2 regions of the Rhizobium sp. KDH_Rht_773_N genome follow, and region 1 is predicted to be linked to the other one. Evidence: riboswitches for the same ligand, from Rfam matches in the RefSeq annotation. Region 1 holds a riboswitch; the other holds the start of a gene.
The links. Region 1 has a riboswitch for ZMP and ZTP ahead of ACU8HS_RS08150 (LysE family translocator). Riboswitches for the same ligand answer to the same signal wherever they lie in the genome.

Region 2: linked by a shared signal. The riboswitch ahead of ACU8HS_RS17130 (bifunctional folylpolyglutamate synthase/dihydrofolate synthase) and the one ahead of ACU8HS_RS08150 (LysE family translocator) in region 1 are both predicted to bind ZMP and ZTP.

What each region holds. Positions count from the first base shown of each region.
Region 1 covers NZ_CM129525.1:1,592,653-1,599,842, forward strand. Annotated here, with positions in the region: gene ACU8HS_RS08135 (MarR family transcriptional regulator) at 1-39, opposite strand, end outside; gene ACU8HS_RS08140 (leucyl aminopeptidase family protein) at 218-1,609, opposite strand; gene ACU8HS_RS08145 (tetratricopeptide repeat protein) at 1,750-2,583, shown strand; gene ACU8HS_RS08150 (LysE family translocator) at 2,585-3,220, opposite strand; ZMP/ZTP riboswitch at 3,294-3,373, opposite strand; gene ACU8HS_RS08155 (type II secretion system F family protein) at 3,406-4,389, opposite strand; gene ACU8HS_RS08160 (type II secretion system F family protein) at 4,405-5,412, opposite strand; gene ACU8HS_RS08165 (CpaF family protein) at 5,414-6,898, opposite strand; gene ACU8HS_RS08170 (AAA family ATPase) at 6,922-7,190, opposite strand, start outside.
Region 2 covers NZ_CM129525.1:3,468,420-3,475,609, reverse strand. Annotated here, with positions in the region: gene ACU8HS_RS17130 (bifunctional folylpolyglutamate synthase/dihydrofolate synthase) at 281-1,570, opposite strand; ZMP/ZTP riboswitch at 1,597-1,677, opposite strand; gene ACU8HS_RS17125 (COG4315 family predicted lipoprotein) at 1,848-2,228, shown strand; gene ACU8HS_RS17120 (RNA polymerase sigma factor) at 2,239-2,754, shown strand; gene ACU8HS_RS17115 (anti-sigma factor family protein) at 2,751-3,536, shown strand; gene ACU8HS_RS17110 (nitrile hydratase accessory protein) at 3,547-3,918, opposite strand; gene nthB (nitrile hydratase subunit beta) at 3,905-4,564, opposite strand; gene nthA (nitrile hydratase subunit alpha) at 4,561-5,211, opposite strand; gene ACU8HS_RS17095 (hypothetical protein) at 5,466-6,158, shown strand; gene ACU8HS_RS17090 (SDR family oxidoreductase) at 6,258-7,190, shown strand, end outside.

The DNA of each region.
Region 1 (7,190 bases):
GAGGCCAAGCGCCTGTGAGGCGGTCAGTTCGATCGGCACGGCCCCTCCGGAAATCGTTACGCTAACGTTTCATTTTCCGGCAGTTGGTCGGCACAGGCAAGAGGCGGCACGGAATGCCGCCTCGCAAGGTGAATAAAATTTTAACGACGAGGCTCAGCGAAGCTTTTGTCTCGCATGTCGTTGTCGCAAAACCGCTTCACACTTTTGCGCGACATGCTCAGCGTATACTGTGGCGGATATGACGGTAGAGTGCGCGGATCGCCTGCGCCTCGCCGCCACCCGGCGAATGGGCGCGCTCGTTCGGCGCCCAGCCGAAGATATCGAAATGCGCCCAGCTCTTGGCCTTGCCGACGAAGCGCTTGAGGAAAAGTGCGGCGGTGATGGCGCCGGCCATGCCGCCGGCCGGGGCATTGGTGATATCGGCGAATTTGGCGCGGATATCCTTTTCGTAGCCGGCATAGAGCGGCATGCGCCAGAGTGGATCGTCGGTTTCGAGGCTTGCTTCCATCAGGTCGTGGGCAAGGTTCTCGTCGTCGGTGAAGAAAGGTGGCAGGTCGGGGCCGAGCGCGACGCGGGCAGCACCCGTCAGCGTGGCCATGTCGATCAGCAGGTCCGGCTCTTCCTCGTCGGCATAGGCGAGCGCGTCGGCCAGGATCAGGCGGCCTTCGGCGTCGGTATTGTCGATCTGGACGGTCAGCCCCTTGCGGCTCTTGTAGATATCGCCGGGACGGAAGGCGTTCGACGAGATGGAATTCTCGACGACCGGGATGATGACGCGCAGATCGACCTTCAGCTTGGCGTCCATGATCATGAGCGCGAGGCCCATGACGTTTGCGGCACCGCCCATGTCCTTCTTCATCAGCAGCATGGAGGACGCCGGCTTGATGTCGAGGCCGCCGGTATCGAAGCAGACGCCCTTGCCGACGAGCGTAACCTTGCGGTGGCCCTTCTTGCCCCAGCGCAGCTCCAGCAGGCGCGGCGCATCGGCGCTGGCGCGACCGACGGTGTGGACCAGCGGGAAGTTTTCCTTGAGCAGGTCGTCGCCGATGATGACCGACATCTCGGCCTTGTAGTGATCGGCAAGACCGCGGAACGCCGCTTCAAGCTGCTCCGGCCCCATGTCGTTGGTCGGCGTGTTGATGAGGTCGCGGGCGAGGAAGACGCCGGCGAGCTGGCGCTTGATCTCGTTGCCGTCGGCGTCGCGCGGAATCATCAGCGTCGGGGCGGCGGATTTTTCGGACTTGTAGCGGTCGAACCGGTAGCTGCCGAGGCCGAAGCCAAGCGTCAGGCGGTTGGCCGTCAGCGGCGCGGTCTCGATGTGCCAGTCGCCGGCAGGAAGCGCGCGGGCGAGCTTGCCGGTGATGTAGGGCTGTTCCGACGGGTTGGTGCCGAGGCCGAAGAGCGCACCGCCGAGATGGCCGTCCTCCGTCGGGATCAGCAGCAGCGAGCCGCTTTCCGCCTTGTAGCCGGCTTTGCGCGCCCAATCGAGCGCGATCGGATCGATCGTGCCGGTTTCGATATGGGCGGGCGTCACAGCGAAGATCGGCAACGTCGAACCGCCCTTGGTGTTGAAGGGAGTCGGTCTCTCGATGAACTGGAAGGGGGCCATGTTTGTCCTTAGAGGCAGGGGCAGAATCGTTTCTTAACTGTCTGTTAGGGTTAACAGACTATTGCTGGAGCGAAGATTGCGTCAAAGCCTTTCCCTGTTCCGCTTTGAGGTCAGGCGCCGATTTCATTCAGGATCGCGCAATGCCCGTCTCGGCCTCCACTCCTCTCAACAAACGTATTCTGCAGGCAAGCGCCGCTATCCTCGTCGTGCTGGCGCTTGCCGGCTGTTCGACGACGGCAAAGGATCGCATGACGACCGGTTCCATCCCGAAGCTCGACAAGCCGGTCGAGCAGATGGACGCCAACGAATTGCGAGCAGCCACCGACCGTGTCGGCCAGGCCTACGAGAAGAACCCGCGCGATCCCGTCAACGGCGTCACCTATGCCAATCTGCTGCGCATGAACGGACGCGACGCGCAGGCGCTTGCCGTCATGCAGCAGGTCGCCATCGCCAATCCCGAAGACCGCACCGTGCTTGCCGCCTACGGCAAGGCACAGGCGGCCGCCGGACAGCTGCAGCAGGCGCTGGACACGATCGGCAGGGCACAGACGCCCGATCGGCCCGACTGGCGGCTGATTTCGGCGGAAGGGGCGATCCTCGACCAGATGGGCCGGCCGAACGATGCGCGCCAGCGCTATCGCGACGCGCTCGATATCCAGCCGAACGAACCGTCGGTGCTTTCCAACCTCGGCATGTCCTATCTTCTGACAGGCGATCTGCGCACGGCGGAAACCTACCTGCGCTCGGCCGCCGGCCAGCCCGCCGCCGACAGCCGCGTGCGCCAGAACCTGGCCCTCGTCGTCGGCCTGCAGGGCCGTTTTCCCGAGGCCGAGCAGATCGCGCGGCGCGAGCTTTCGCCGCAGCAGGCCGACGCCAACGTCGCCTACCTGCGCGGCATGCTTTCGCAGCAGAATTCCTGGCAGAAGCTGGCGGCAAAGGACGCGACGTCGCCTGCCGCCGCCGGTACCAACTGACCTATCTGCTGCTCAGCCCCGAGAGGATGAGGCGCAGGCCGAGGCCGGCCATGACCGCGCCTGCGGCCCTGTCGATCCAGGCCTTGGCGGCGATATAGACCTTGCGCGGCTGCCGCGCCGAAAAGGCGAGCGCGACGATCGCATACCATCCCGCCTCGACCAGGAAGACGCCGACCGGCAGCGCCAGCAGCAGCTCCACCGGCACGGCCTTGGGCAGGAGTGCGGCAAAGATGCTGGCATAGACCACGATCGTCTTGGGGTTGCTCAGCTGCGTCAGCATTGCGGTGGTGAAACTGCGCGCCGGCATGCTTCGGCCGGCAAGGTCGCCATCCGAAAGGGCCAGCGGCTGGCTGGCGCCCTTCCAGATCGCGAAGGCGATATAGACCAGATAGGCGCCGCCGGCGATCTTCAGCACGAGATAGAGCCATTCGAATTGCGACAGCAGCGCCGTCAGGCCGGCAAGGGCAAGGATGGCGAAGGTCACGCCGCCGATGCCCATGCCGAGTGCGGCCGCAAGCCCGTCAAAGCGGGAACGCGAAATGGCAATGCGCGAGACGACGACGAAACTTGGACCGGGGCTCATCGCGCCGATCATCAAAGCACTGATAATACTGATAAAAATGCCGAAGGAAGACATGGCGAAGCTCCGTTTTCACGCAATTCGCGAGGCAATGGCGGCGTCCGGCCCTGCCGGAATTGCTCAAGCGATCGAGGATTGCCCAGGCAAGCGGCAGCAATATCCGCGCTTCCCGATGGTCGTCCATCTCATTCGCCAGTTACGCGGAGGCGCACGCTAGCCGGATTCCCTTCCGGCGGCAAGCGTCAGAACCGGTCGGCCACCTGGATGCCGGCGGGGCCGAGGATGACAGCGACCAGCACCGGCAGGAAGAAGAGGATCATCGGCACGGTGAGCTTGGGCGGCAGGGCGGCCGCCTTCTTTTCCGCCTCGTTCATGCGCTCGTCGCGGCCTTCCTGCGCAAGCACGCGCAAGGCCGTCGCGACGGGCGTGCCGTAACGGTCCGCCTGGATGAGCGCCTGCGTGACCGAACGGACGAGATCGATCTGGGTGCGGGTTGCCAGGTTTTCGAGCGCCACGCGCCGATCCGGCAGGAAGGAGAGCTCGGCCGTCGTCAGCACCATTTCTTCCGCAAGCGGCGGCGACTGTTCACCGAGCTCCTCGGAGACGCGGCGCATGGCCGCTTCGATGGAAATGCCCGATTCCACGCAGATCAGCATCATGTCCAGCGCGTCCGGCCAGGCGCGCTTGATGGAGTGCTGGCGCTTGCCCATGCGGTTGGAGATATAGATGTTGGGCGCGTAGAAGCCGACATAGGCGATGCCGATGACGATGAAGAGCCGTATCGGCAGGCCCTTGTCGGCAAGGTTGCCGAGGCCGAACATCCAGAAGGCGGCGACGGCCAGGAACAGAAACGGCAGGAGAAAGCGCGCGACGAGGAAGGTGTTCAGCGCGTTTTCCGAGCGCAGGCCGGCCGCGCGCAGCTTGTTCATGGTGTTGTCGTCCACCAGCGCCTTGCGCAGGTTGAAACGCTCGACGATCTGGCGGACGGAGCGGTTGTTCTGGCTCCTGAGCGTGGCCTTGCTGCCGGCATCGGCGTTCAGGCGGGCGCGCTCGCGGGCGCGGATCTGCTCGCGCTCGGTCGAAACCGCCTTCATGCGCTTGTTGAGATCGCCACGCTCGAAAAAGGGAACGGCAAGCGTGTAGAAGGTGGCGAAGACGGCGATGGCGACAAGCACCGCCATGATCGTGGCGGGATCGGTCAATGTTGCGGCGAGTTCCTGCGACATGCTGCCCTGCCCCCGCTAGATATCGAAATTGATCATGTTGCGCATCACGAAGATGCCGATCGACATCCAGACCGCCGAAAAGCCCATGATGAAGTGGCCGCGCGGATCGGTGAACAGGATCATCATGTATTGCGGCGACGTCAGATAGACGAGCAGGGCAACGATGAACGGAAGGGAGCCGATGATGACGGCGGACGCCTTGGCCTCCATCGACAGCGCCTTGACCTTGGCCTTCATCTTCTTGCGGTCGCGCAGCACCTTGGAAAGGTTGCCGATCGCTTCCGACAGGTTGCCGCCGGCCTGCGACTGGATGGCGATGACGATCGCGAAGAAGTTGACTTCCTGCAACGGCATCTGGTTGGTCATGCGGGCACAGGCTTCGGGTATGCCGAGGCCCACCTGCTGCGCCTCGATGATACGGCGGAATTCGCTTTTGACGGGCTCGACACCCTCGGTCGCGATCAGGCGGATCGCGTCGTTCAGCGGCAGGCCGGAACGGATGGAGCGGACGATGACGTCGAGCGCGTTCGGAAATTCGTCGAGGAACTTGTTCTGGCGGCGCGAGATGAGGAAGCCGATCACCCAGCGCGGCAGACCGAGCCCGCCGACCAGGGGAACGCCGAGCATGACCGCTGTCGACGCGCCGGCAACGAAAAGCACGATCAGCAGCACCAGGGCGAAGAGCGCGCTGAAAAGATAGAAGCGGGCCGGCGTGATCGGCAATCCCGCCTGCACCAGACGGGATTTCAAGGACAGCGTTTTCCTGGTCTTCTCGTGCTGCCGCTTTTCGAGGTCCTTCAGGCTGTCCTGCACCGATTTCCGGCGCTTCGACAGTTCCTGCACACGGTCGCGGGCGGCCTTGACCTTGGAGCGGTCGACTTCGGCCGCCTTGACCCGGTTGATGCGGCTTGCCGATTTCTTGTCGTTCTCGATGCGCGAGAACAATAGGGCATAACAGACCGCCCCCGCAGCGACGGCTGCGAGAACGACGATTGCCAGCACTGTCGGATCGATGCCGAACATCTCAATCCTTCGATTTCGCTTCCAGCTCGTCGAGCGCGGCGGCGAGACGCTTTTCTTCGTTGTAATAGCGGGCGCGGTCCCAGAAATGCGGCTTGCCGACGCCGGTGGACATGTGGCGGCCGATCAGGCGGCCGCCGGCGTCCTCGCCCTCGATTTCGTAGCGCATCAGGTCCTGGGTGATGATGACGTCGCCTTCCATGCCGATGACTTCGGTGATCTGGGTGATGCGGCGCGAACCGTCGCGCAGGCGCTGCGCCTGGATGATGACATCGACCGAGGAGGAGATGATTTCGCGCACCGTCTTGGCCGGCAGGCTGAAACCGCCCATGGCGATCATCGATTCCATGCGGCTCAGGCATTCGCGCGGGTTGTTGGCGTGGATCGTGCCCATGGAGCCGTCGTGGCCGGTGTTCATGGCCTGCAGCAGGTCGAACACTTCGGGTCCGCGCACTTCGCCGACGATGATGCGTTCGGGGCGCATGCGCAGGCAGTTCTTGACGAGGTCGCGCATGGTGATCTCGCCCTCGCCTTCGATGTTCGGCGGGCGGGTTTCCAGGCGCACGACATGCGGCTGCTGGAGCTGCAGTTCGGCCGTATCCTCGCAGGTGATGACGCGCTCGTCGCGGTCGATATAGTTCGTCAGGCAGTTGAGCAGCGTGGTCTTGCCCGAACCCGTACCACCGGAGATGATGACGTTGCAGCGCACCCGGCCGATGATCTGCAGCACGGTTGCGCCTTCGGGCGTGATGGCGCCGAAGCGGACGAGCTGGTCAAGCGTCAGCTTGTCCTTCTTGAATTTGCGGATGGTAAGGGCCGGGCCGTCGATGGCGAGCGGCGGCGCAATGACGTTGACGCGCGAGCCGTCCGGCAGGCGCGCGTCGCAGATCGGGCTCGATTCATCGACGCGGCGGCCGACCTGGCTGACGATGCGCTGGCAGATCGACAGGAGCTGCGAATTGTCGCGGAAACGGATTTCGGATTCGATGGTCTTGCCGCCGACTTCGATGAAGGTCTGGCCGGCGCCGTTGACCATGATATCGGCAATGTCGTCGCGCGCCAGCAGCGGCTCGAGCGGGCCGTAGCCCAGAACGTCGTTGCAGATATCCTCGAGCAGTTCCTCCTGCTCGGAGATCGACATGGCGAAATTCTTGATGGTGATGATATCGTTGACGATATCGCGGATTTCCTCGCGCGCGCTTTCGCCGTCCAGCTTGGACAGCTGCGAGAGGTCGATCGTGTCGATCAGCGCCGAAAAGACCTGCGCCTTGGTATCGTAATATTCGTCGGTGCGTGCGGGGCGCCGGCGCTGCGGCGTCTGGATCGGCGGCGGCGCCACCTGCGGGCGGGCGGGCTCGCGCGACGGCTCCACAAGCACCGCGGGACCGGACGGGGCGGCGGGGCTGGCTGCCGGCATCGGCGGCGGCGGAGCGGCGATACCGCCGGCACCGGCCTTTCCGAAACCTTCACTTCCGCGTTTTCCGAACATCGATGCGATCCAATTCTACCCGTTCACTTGCGCTTCAGAAGGCCGAGAAGGCCGCCCTTCCTGGATTTCCGGATTGCCACGCGGCCCGTGACGATGTGGGCGATCTGCGAAAAGGTCTCCGCCGTCGGCGATTTCGGATCGACCTCGGAAATCATCCGGCCGCTGTTGGCAGCATTGCCGAAGAGGCCGATGTCGAAGGGAATGACGGCGATCGGCTCGGCTTCCAGCGGCTCGCAGAAATCGGAAACCGAGATTTCCGGCCGTTTCGGCATGCCGACCTGGTTGAGAACGA
Region 2 (7,190 bases), 1.9 Mb from region 1:
CGAAACGGATTGCAAGCCGGGGACGCAGTTGCGGGCAATAGACCCGGACGGAGCCGTCACCGGCACTGTCATCCGGCAAGCTGACAAGCATCGCAACGTTCGGTCTTGTCCGGTCTTAACCTATATCCTGAGATAGCCGCCCTCCCTGATGTCGATTTAAGCCCCGAGCTTCGCCGAATTGTCTGCAAAGCGGTCAAGGATACGCTGCGCGTCCGCGCCGTAAACGATTTCGGCGGCGCGGCGCTGCTCCAGTGCTTCGCCAACAGCGAATTCCCAGGTGCTAGCGCGCCTCGCCGATCACCCGCTCGCGCAACAGGCCGGCGAGATAGAGCGATCCCGTCAGGATGACCCATGTGCCGGATGCGGCCGCCCGTTCGAGCGCCCGCCGGTAGGCGGCCTGGGGGTCCTCGATCACCTCGCTCGCAAGGCCGATCTCGCCGGCAAGCGCCTGCAGTTCGGCCGGCGAACGGAAACGGTTGGAAACCGAGGTGAAGATCGGCGAGACGCCGTATCGGCTGATAACGTCGAGAAGCCCCGCCGCATCCTTGTCCGCCGCAAGCGCGACGACCGCGATGCCCCGGCCGGAAAACCCGTCCATGCCGGAGAGATCGTCAAGCACCGCCTCGAGATTGAACGGCACATGCGCCCCGTCGAGCATGACGCAAACGCGCCGGCCGGCAACAGGCACGGTGAACCGTTCCAGCCGTCCCGGCAGCTGCGATTCCCGCTCGGCGTCCCTGTCGATCAGCCAGCCGCCGACCGCCCTGCCCTCGCGGGCCGTCACACCGCCTTCTCCGAGCACGTCGAGCGCCGCAGCGGCGACCGCGACATTGCGTTCGGCAATCGTCTTCAGCCCGGAAAAGTCCGGCCGGATCAGCCGCGCGTCAACTTCGGCCGCCCGCTTCGCAATCACCGCACCGGCTTCGTCCTCCGCCTCAAGCGGGGTGACGACGGCCGAGTGCGGCTTGATGATGCCGGCCTTTTCGAAGGCGATGGCGGCGCGCGTCCTGCCGAGGATTTCCGTATGTTCGAGCCCGATATTGGTGATGACGGAAACGTCGCTGTCGACGATATTGGTCGAATCCAGCCGCCCGCCGAGCCCCGTCTCGACCACCGCCCATTCTATGCCGGCATCCCGGAAAATCAGGATGCCCGCGGCGGTCAGCAGGTCGAACCAGGTCGCGGCCTCCGCGGCCGTCGCTTCCGCCCGCGCCGCCCGCAGGGCATCGAGCGCAAGAAACAGCGCCTCGGCAAGCGCGCCTTCCTCGACCGGCCTGCCGTTCACGCTGATGCGCTCGGAAATATGCTCCACATGCGGCGAGGCATAACGCCCGACGGAAATGCCGGCATGGCGCAGCCCCGCCTCGATCAGCGCGCAGGTCGAACTCTTGCCCTTCGTGCCCGCCACATGGATGGAACGAAAGGCGCGGTGCGGATTGCCGAGCCGGGCGGAGAGATCGAGGATCGGTTCCAGCCCGACGCGCATTTCGCCGCGCGGGCGCTGTTCCCAGTTGGTGAGCTGGTCGAGTTGCGAAAGGGCTTCGATAAGGCGGGGATTCTGGTTTTGCATGGGCATGGCACACATTACGAAGGTTACTTTTGTGCCCAGGCGAGCGGCATCGGCAACCTGCGCTCCCCGATGGTTTTCCATCTGTCTCGCCAGTCACGCAGGCTGCGCGACACTAGAACCTTTCGGATCGTCTGCCTAGCCTGCGAAGCGCCATCGAGCGTGCCCGCCGCGACGCCGGCAGCAAACGGGCCTTCAAAAAAGGGGGAATAAAACCGCGGCCTGCCGTGTCTCATCTCCGGTATCGCAAGAATGCGTGCCTAACCCGAGGAGAGAGACCATGAAGTCCGTGAAATTCCTGTCCGTGCTGGCAGTTGTCGCTGCCACCGCCGGCGCAGCCTTCGCCGCCCCCGCCGTCACCGAAGTCGAAACGGCCAAGGGCAAGGTTCTTGCCGGTGAAAAGGGCATGACGCTCTACACCTACAAGAAGGACGAAAAGGGCGTTACGAACTGCTACGACAAGTGCGCCGCCAACTGGCCGCCCTTCCTGGCCGCTTCCGATGCCAAGGCCGATGGTGCATACTCGCTCGTCGAACGCAAGGATGGAACCAAGCAGTGGGCCAAGGACGGCATGCCGCTCTATTACTGGGTGAAGGACACCAAGTCCGGCGACATTACCGGCGATGGCGTCGGCGGTGTCTGGGATCTGGCAAAGCCCTGATGAGGCAAGCGTGAAGACGCCCCCACCCGAAACGTTCGAGGGCCAGATCCTGGCCCTCCTTCCCTCGCTCCGCCGCTATTCCCGCAGCCTCACCCGCTCGGATGCCGAAGGCGAGGATCTGCTGCAGGATTGCGTGGAAAAGGTTCTGGCCCGGCGCGGCCAGTGGCGCGGCATCAACCTGCGCGGCTGGGTCCTGACGACGATGACCAACCTCTACCGCAACACCCGCCGCGCAAGCCCCCGCGACCGGCTGGTCGAACTCGACGCCGCCGAGGGCATGGCCGGTCCGGATGCCGAGGGCGACCCGCTGGAGCGCCTGCGGCTGGAACAGGCGCTGAACAGCCTGCCGGAAGACTACCGCGCCGTGCTGATGCTCGTCGTCATCGAGGGCTACAGCTACAGCGAAGTCGCCGCCATGCTGGACATTCCGATCGGCACTGTCATGTCGCGCCTGTCGCGCGCGCGCCAGCGCATGAGCGAACATATGAAAGCCGATAACGTGATTACGCTTCGGAGACCGAAATGAACGAGACCAACCCTGCCGTGACCGAAGCGGACCTGCACGCCTATGCGGACGGGCAATTGCCCGAGGCTGCCCGCGCCCGCGTGGAAGCCTACCTTGCCGAAAACCCCGAAAAGGCCGCCATGGTCGCTGGCTGGCAGGCACAGAATGCCGGCATCAGATCGCTGTTTGCAGGCTACGAGAAGAGCCGCGAGACGGATCCCCGCATGGTGACACCGGCCAGGCAGCCGGCCTCCCGCTGGGCGATGCGCGCCGCCTTCGCCGCCGCCGCCGTCACGCTCTTTGCGCTCGGCGCCCTCAGCGACCGTTTCGTCCCGCCGCTCTTCGAGCGCCCGCCGCTGCAGCTGGCCGAATCCGAGACCCTGCCGAAACAGGCCGAGACCGCCTTCCTCGTCTATGCGAGCGAGGTGCGCCACCCGGTCGAGGTCTTCGCCAACGAGGAGGCGCATCTGGCGACCTGGCTCGGCAAGCGCCTGGCGATCCCCGATCTCAAGGTGCCGGACCTGCAATCGCTCGGCTTCCACCTGGTCGGCGGCCGCCTGCTGCCGGTCGACGGCCGGCCCGGCGCCATGTTCATGTACGAGGACCAGGGCGGCGAACGGCTGACCGTCATCGTCGGCCGCAACAAGGAAAACAGGACGACGAGTTTCCGCTTCGCTTCCGCCAGCGATGTCGAGACCTTCTACTGGATCGACGGCGAACTCGGTTATGCGGTGACGGGCGAAATCTCCCGCGACATGCTGCGCAAGGTGGCCGAGGAATGTTACCGGCAGTTCCCGTCGTAAGACGGCAACCTCACCGCAGCGGATCGTTGGCAAGCTCGATCGGCCTACCGTGCGGCGTCGCCTCTGCCGCCCGCTGCCAGCTCTTCTGCAGCTCGAGGATCACGTCGGCATCCGCCACGCCGCGGCTGACGAGCAGATCGCAAAGGGCCGCCACCCAGCAATCGAAATAGTCGCTGCCGTCCTCGGCCCGGCCGGGCCTGTGCAATTCCTTCGACAGGACCTGCGCCCATTCGCTCCAGGCAAACAGCCCCTTCTCGTGCAGATGCACGGTCATGGCGAAGGCTTCCGCCGCCCAGGGCTCCGGGAAGACGGGATCACCCTCCGGTGACTTCGGCAGGCCGGGCGATTGCGCCAGCTGGGAGGGCAGCTCACACACGCTCAAGATAGCTCTCCCATGCATCGATCGAGACCGTCAGCGACGGGTCGGCGCCCTCGCCCCAGATCTCGCTGCCGTCGAAGACGACCGTATAGAGCCATTGCGGGTTCTCGCCCTTGCCATGCGCATTGTCGTCGGGAAAGACGAAGGACCCCTGAACCGCCTCGATCGTGCCTGTCCTGGCGCGGGCGTAGCGCGGCAGTCGCGTATGCGTGGCCGGATTGAAATTCCTGGTCTTCACCGTCTCGCCGACCACGAAGAGCGGCGCCGTCTCCACCGGCCGGTCGCAGGGACCGCCCCTGGCGAGCACGCCCGCCACCATATCGGCCTTCAGCACCCGCTTCGGCACCGCGCCGTCCTGCAGCCTGTGGCCGGAGAGCAGCTCTTCCCGCGTCGCAAATCCGTGGCGCTCCAGAAGCATGTCGATGCCGCGAATCCAGATCTCGTAATAGCTCGCCGAGAGATAGTCGGCCGGCGGAATGCTTTCGCGCGCATGCCGGCTCTCGTCGATCGTCCAGGCGCCGAAGGCGCCGCAGGAGAGCGTGATGCCGAGCGCCCGCTTTTCCCATTCGGCATGGAAACAGGGCTCGTTTGCTTCAGGCGCCACAGGGCCGAAACCCATCTGCCCGCCGAGATCGTGCGGCCCGTTCACGACGCCTTCTCCGGCATATGGGCAACGGCAGTGCCGATCATCGCATCGCGGCTGACGAGATCGGCCAGCGCCTGCTCGTCCATGCCTTCGCTCCCCTCCGGTCGTTCGGGAATGACGAGATAGCGCAGCTCCGCCGTCGAATCCCAGACGCGCACCTTCTTGCCCTCCGGCAGCGTCAGCCCGAATTCCGCAAGCACGCCGCGCGGATCGATGACCGCGCGCGAGCGATAGGCCGGCGCCTTGTACCAGACCGGCGGCAGGCCGAGCACCGACCACGGATAGCAGGAGCAGAGCGTGCAGACGATGAGGTTATGCGTATCCGGTGTATTGAAGACGGCCCGCATATGCTCGCCCTGCCGGCCGGTAAACCCAAGGCTCGCGATCGCCGCCGTCGCGTCCCGTTTCAGCCATTCGGCAAAATCCGGATCGCTCCAGGCCTTCGCCACGACCCGCGCCCCGTTGCGCGGCCCGACCTTCGTCTCATAGGTCTCGACGATCGCATCGATCGCCGCCGGATCGATCAGCCCCTTCTCCGTCAGCAGCGTCTCCAGCGCTTTGACGCGCGCCTGCATGTCGGAATAGTGGTTGTCGTGGTGAGGATCATGGTGATCGTGGTCATGATCTGCGTGGTCGTCTGTCGGCCGCATGGCGCTCTCCAAGGTAGAGCGCTCGATCTTATGCGCCGATCGGAGGGCCGCCAAGCATATTTCTCGTCAGAAAATGCGTCAGTCGGCATCATCTGTAATTACAAAAGCAAAAACTAATTAAGCAAATCCTCACTCACGCCGCCATCCTAACCAAACGTTAACGGCTTCGTCTCAACATCGCACTCATGAAAGCTCCGACATTCGGCCGCAGCACCAAACCGCCCGGACCTCCATCCATCCCTTTGCGAGAGGAGATGGAAAGCCTTGCGGACGGCCCGGCCTCTGCCGATCCGCGCCGGCGCGAGACCGAAGATACCTTGCAAAGCCCGGGGCTGGTCGCGCGCGCCCTGCTCGACCACGTGACTGAGGAAATGGCGACGGACGGCGATGTTCGTTCGATCGATCTCTTCGCGGCCCTGGGATCGGTCGGTGGTTTTTCCTGCGTCCTCACCGCGTTTGACATCGCCTCGGCCGGCCAGCTCAGCGACGCCGCCGATCTCATTGCCATGGAAACCGAGGATGGCTCGCGTTACTACACCGGCAACCTGCCGAACGCCTTCCTGCTGGAAAGCCATGATTCCCTGCTCAACCTGACCTATAGCGCGGCAAGAAGGTCCGGAGCCCTGATCCCGCAAGAGACGGCGATGGAAACGCTTCGTTACGTGATCTCGACCATCGGCCATTCGCAGTTCGGAATACCGCGGCTGACGGACGAGCACCGTCCGGGCGATACGCCCCTTGCCTACGTGCGCCGCCTTTGGCCGAAGCTGGCCGATGCTCTCGATCGAAATCTCGTGCCCATCGGCAAGCGGCCCTTCGCCATCGGCCTGGCGTTGGAACTTGCCTTCTTCCACGTCAGGCCGCCGCTCGATCCATCCCTGGCGGCGCGGATCGTCACCGAATGCGCCGTTCCCATGGCGAAAATCGATCCCCGCCTCGTCGCTTGAGCTATCCGAAATGAAAGCAAGGCCGTTCTTGCGCGCAAGACACGCACGTTTTGCGACGCGCCCCCTGCCCGATATGCCGTTTTTCGGTAGTCTGCCGCCATGAACATCCTGATTCTCGGTGCCACAGGTTTCATCGGCTCGGCGGTCGCAGCGCGCTTGCTGGCCGACGGCTGCACCGTAACCGGGCTTGCCCGCAATCCCGACCGGGCACGCATCCGCCAGCCCGCCATCCGCTGGATCAGGGCCGATCTGGAGAAGATGACCGATGTGGCCACCTGGGCCTGCGTGCTGCAAGGCCAGCACATGGTCGTCAACAGCGCCGGCGCCCTCCAGGACGGTCTTTCAGACAATCTCGCTGCCACCCAGCAACACGCCATGATCGCGCTCCAGCAAGCGGCGCGACTGGCCGGTGTCACACTCTTCGTCCAGATCTCCGCCCGAACGGACGGCGCCGGCGCCGACCTGCCCTTCCTCGCCACCAAACGCGCCGCCGATATCGCGCTTGCGGCGTCCGGCCTGCCTTACGTGATCCTGCGCCCCTCCCTCGTGCTCGGCCGCAACGCCCACGGCGGCACAGCCCTTCTGCGCGCGCTCGCATCCTTCCCGCTTGCCCTGCCGCTCCTCCATGCCGACAGCCCGGTTGAAACGGTCGCGGCCGAAGATGTCGCCGCCGCGGTCTCGGCCGCGATATCGGGCGCGCTTGCCTCCGGCAGCGATATCGCACTGGCCGCCCAAGAACGGCACACGCTCGCAAGCCTTGTCAGGCTGCACCGCGCCTGGCTCGGCCTGCCGGACGCGCCGGTCATCGCCATCCCGCCGTCGATCGCCCGCCCGGTCTCTTGGCTTGCCGATCTCGCCGGCCATCTCGGCTGGCGCTCGCCATTGCGCTCCACCGCCATGACCGTCATGTCCGAAGGCGTGCGCATGGACCGGCCGACACCTTCGGGCCTGCCGGCGCTTTCGGCTGCGGAGACGCTTGGCGCCAATCCTTCCGGCGTTCAGGACCTGTGGTTCGCCCGCCTCTATCTGCTG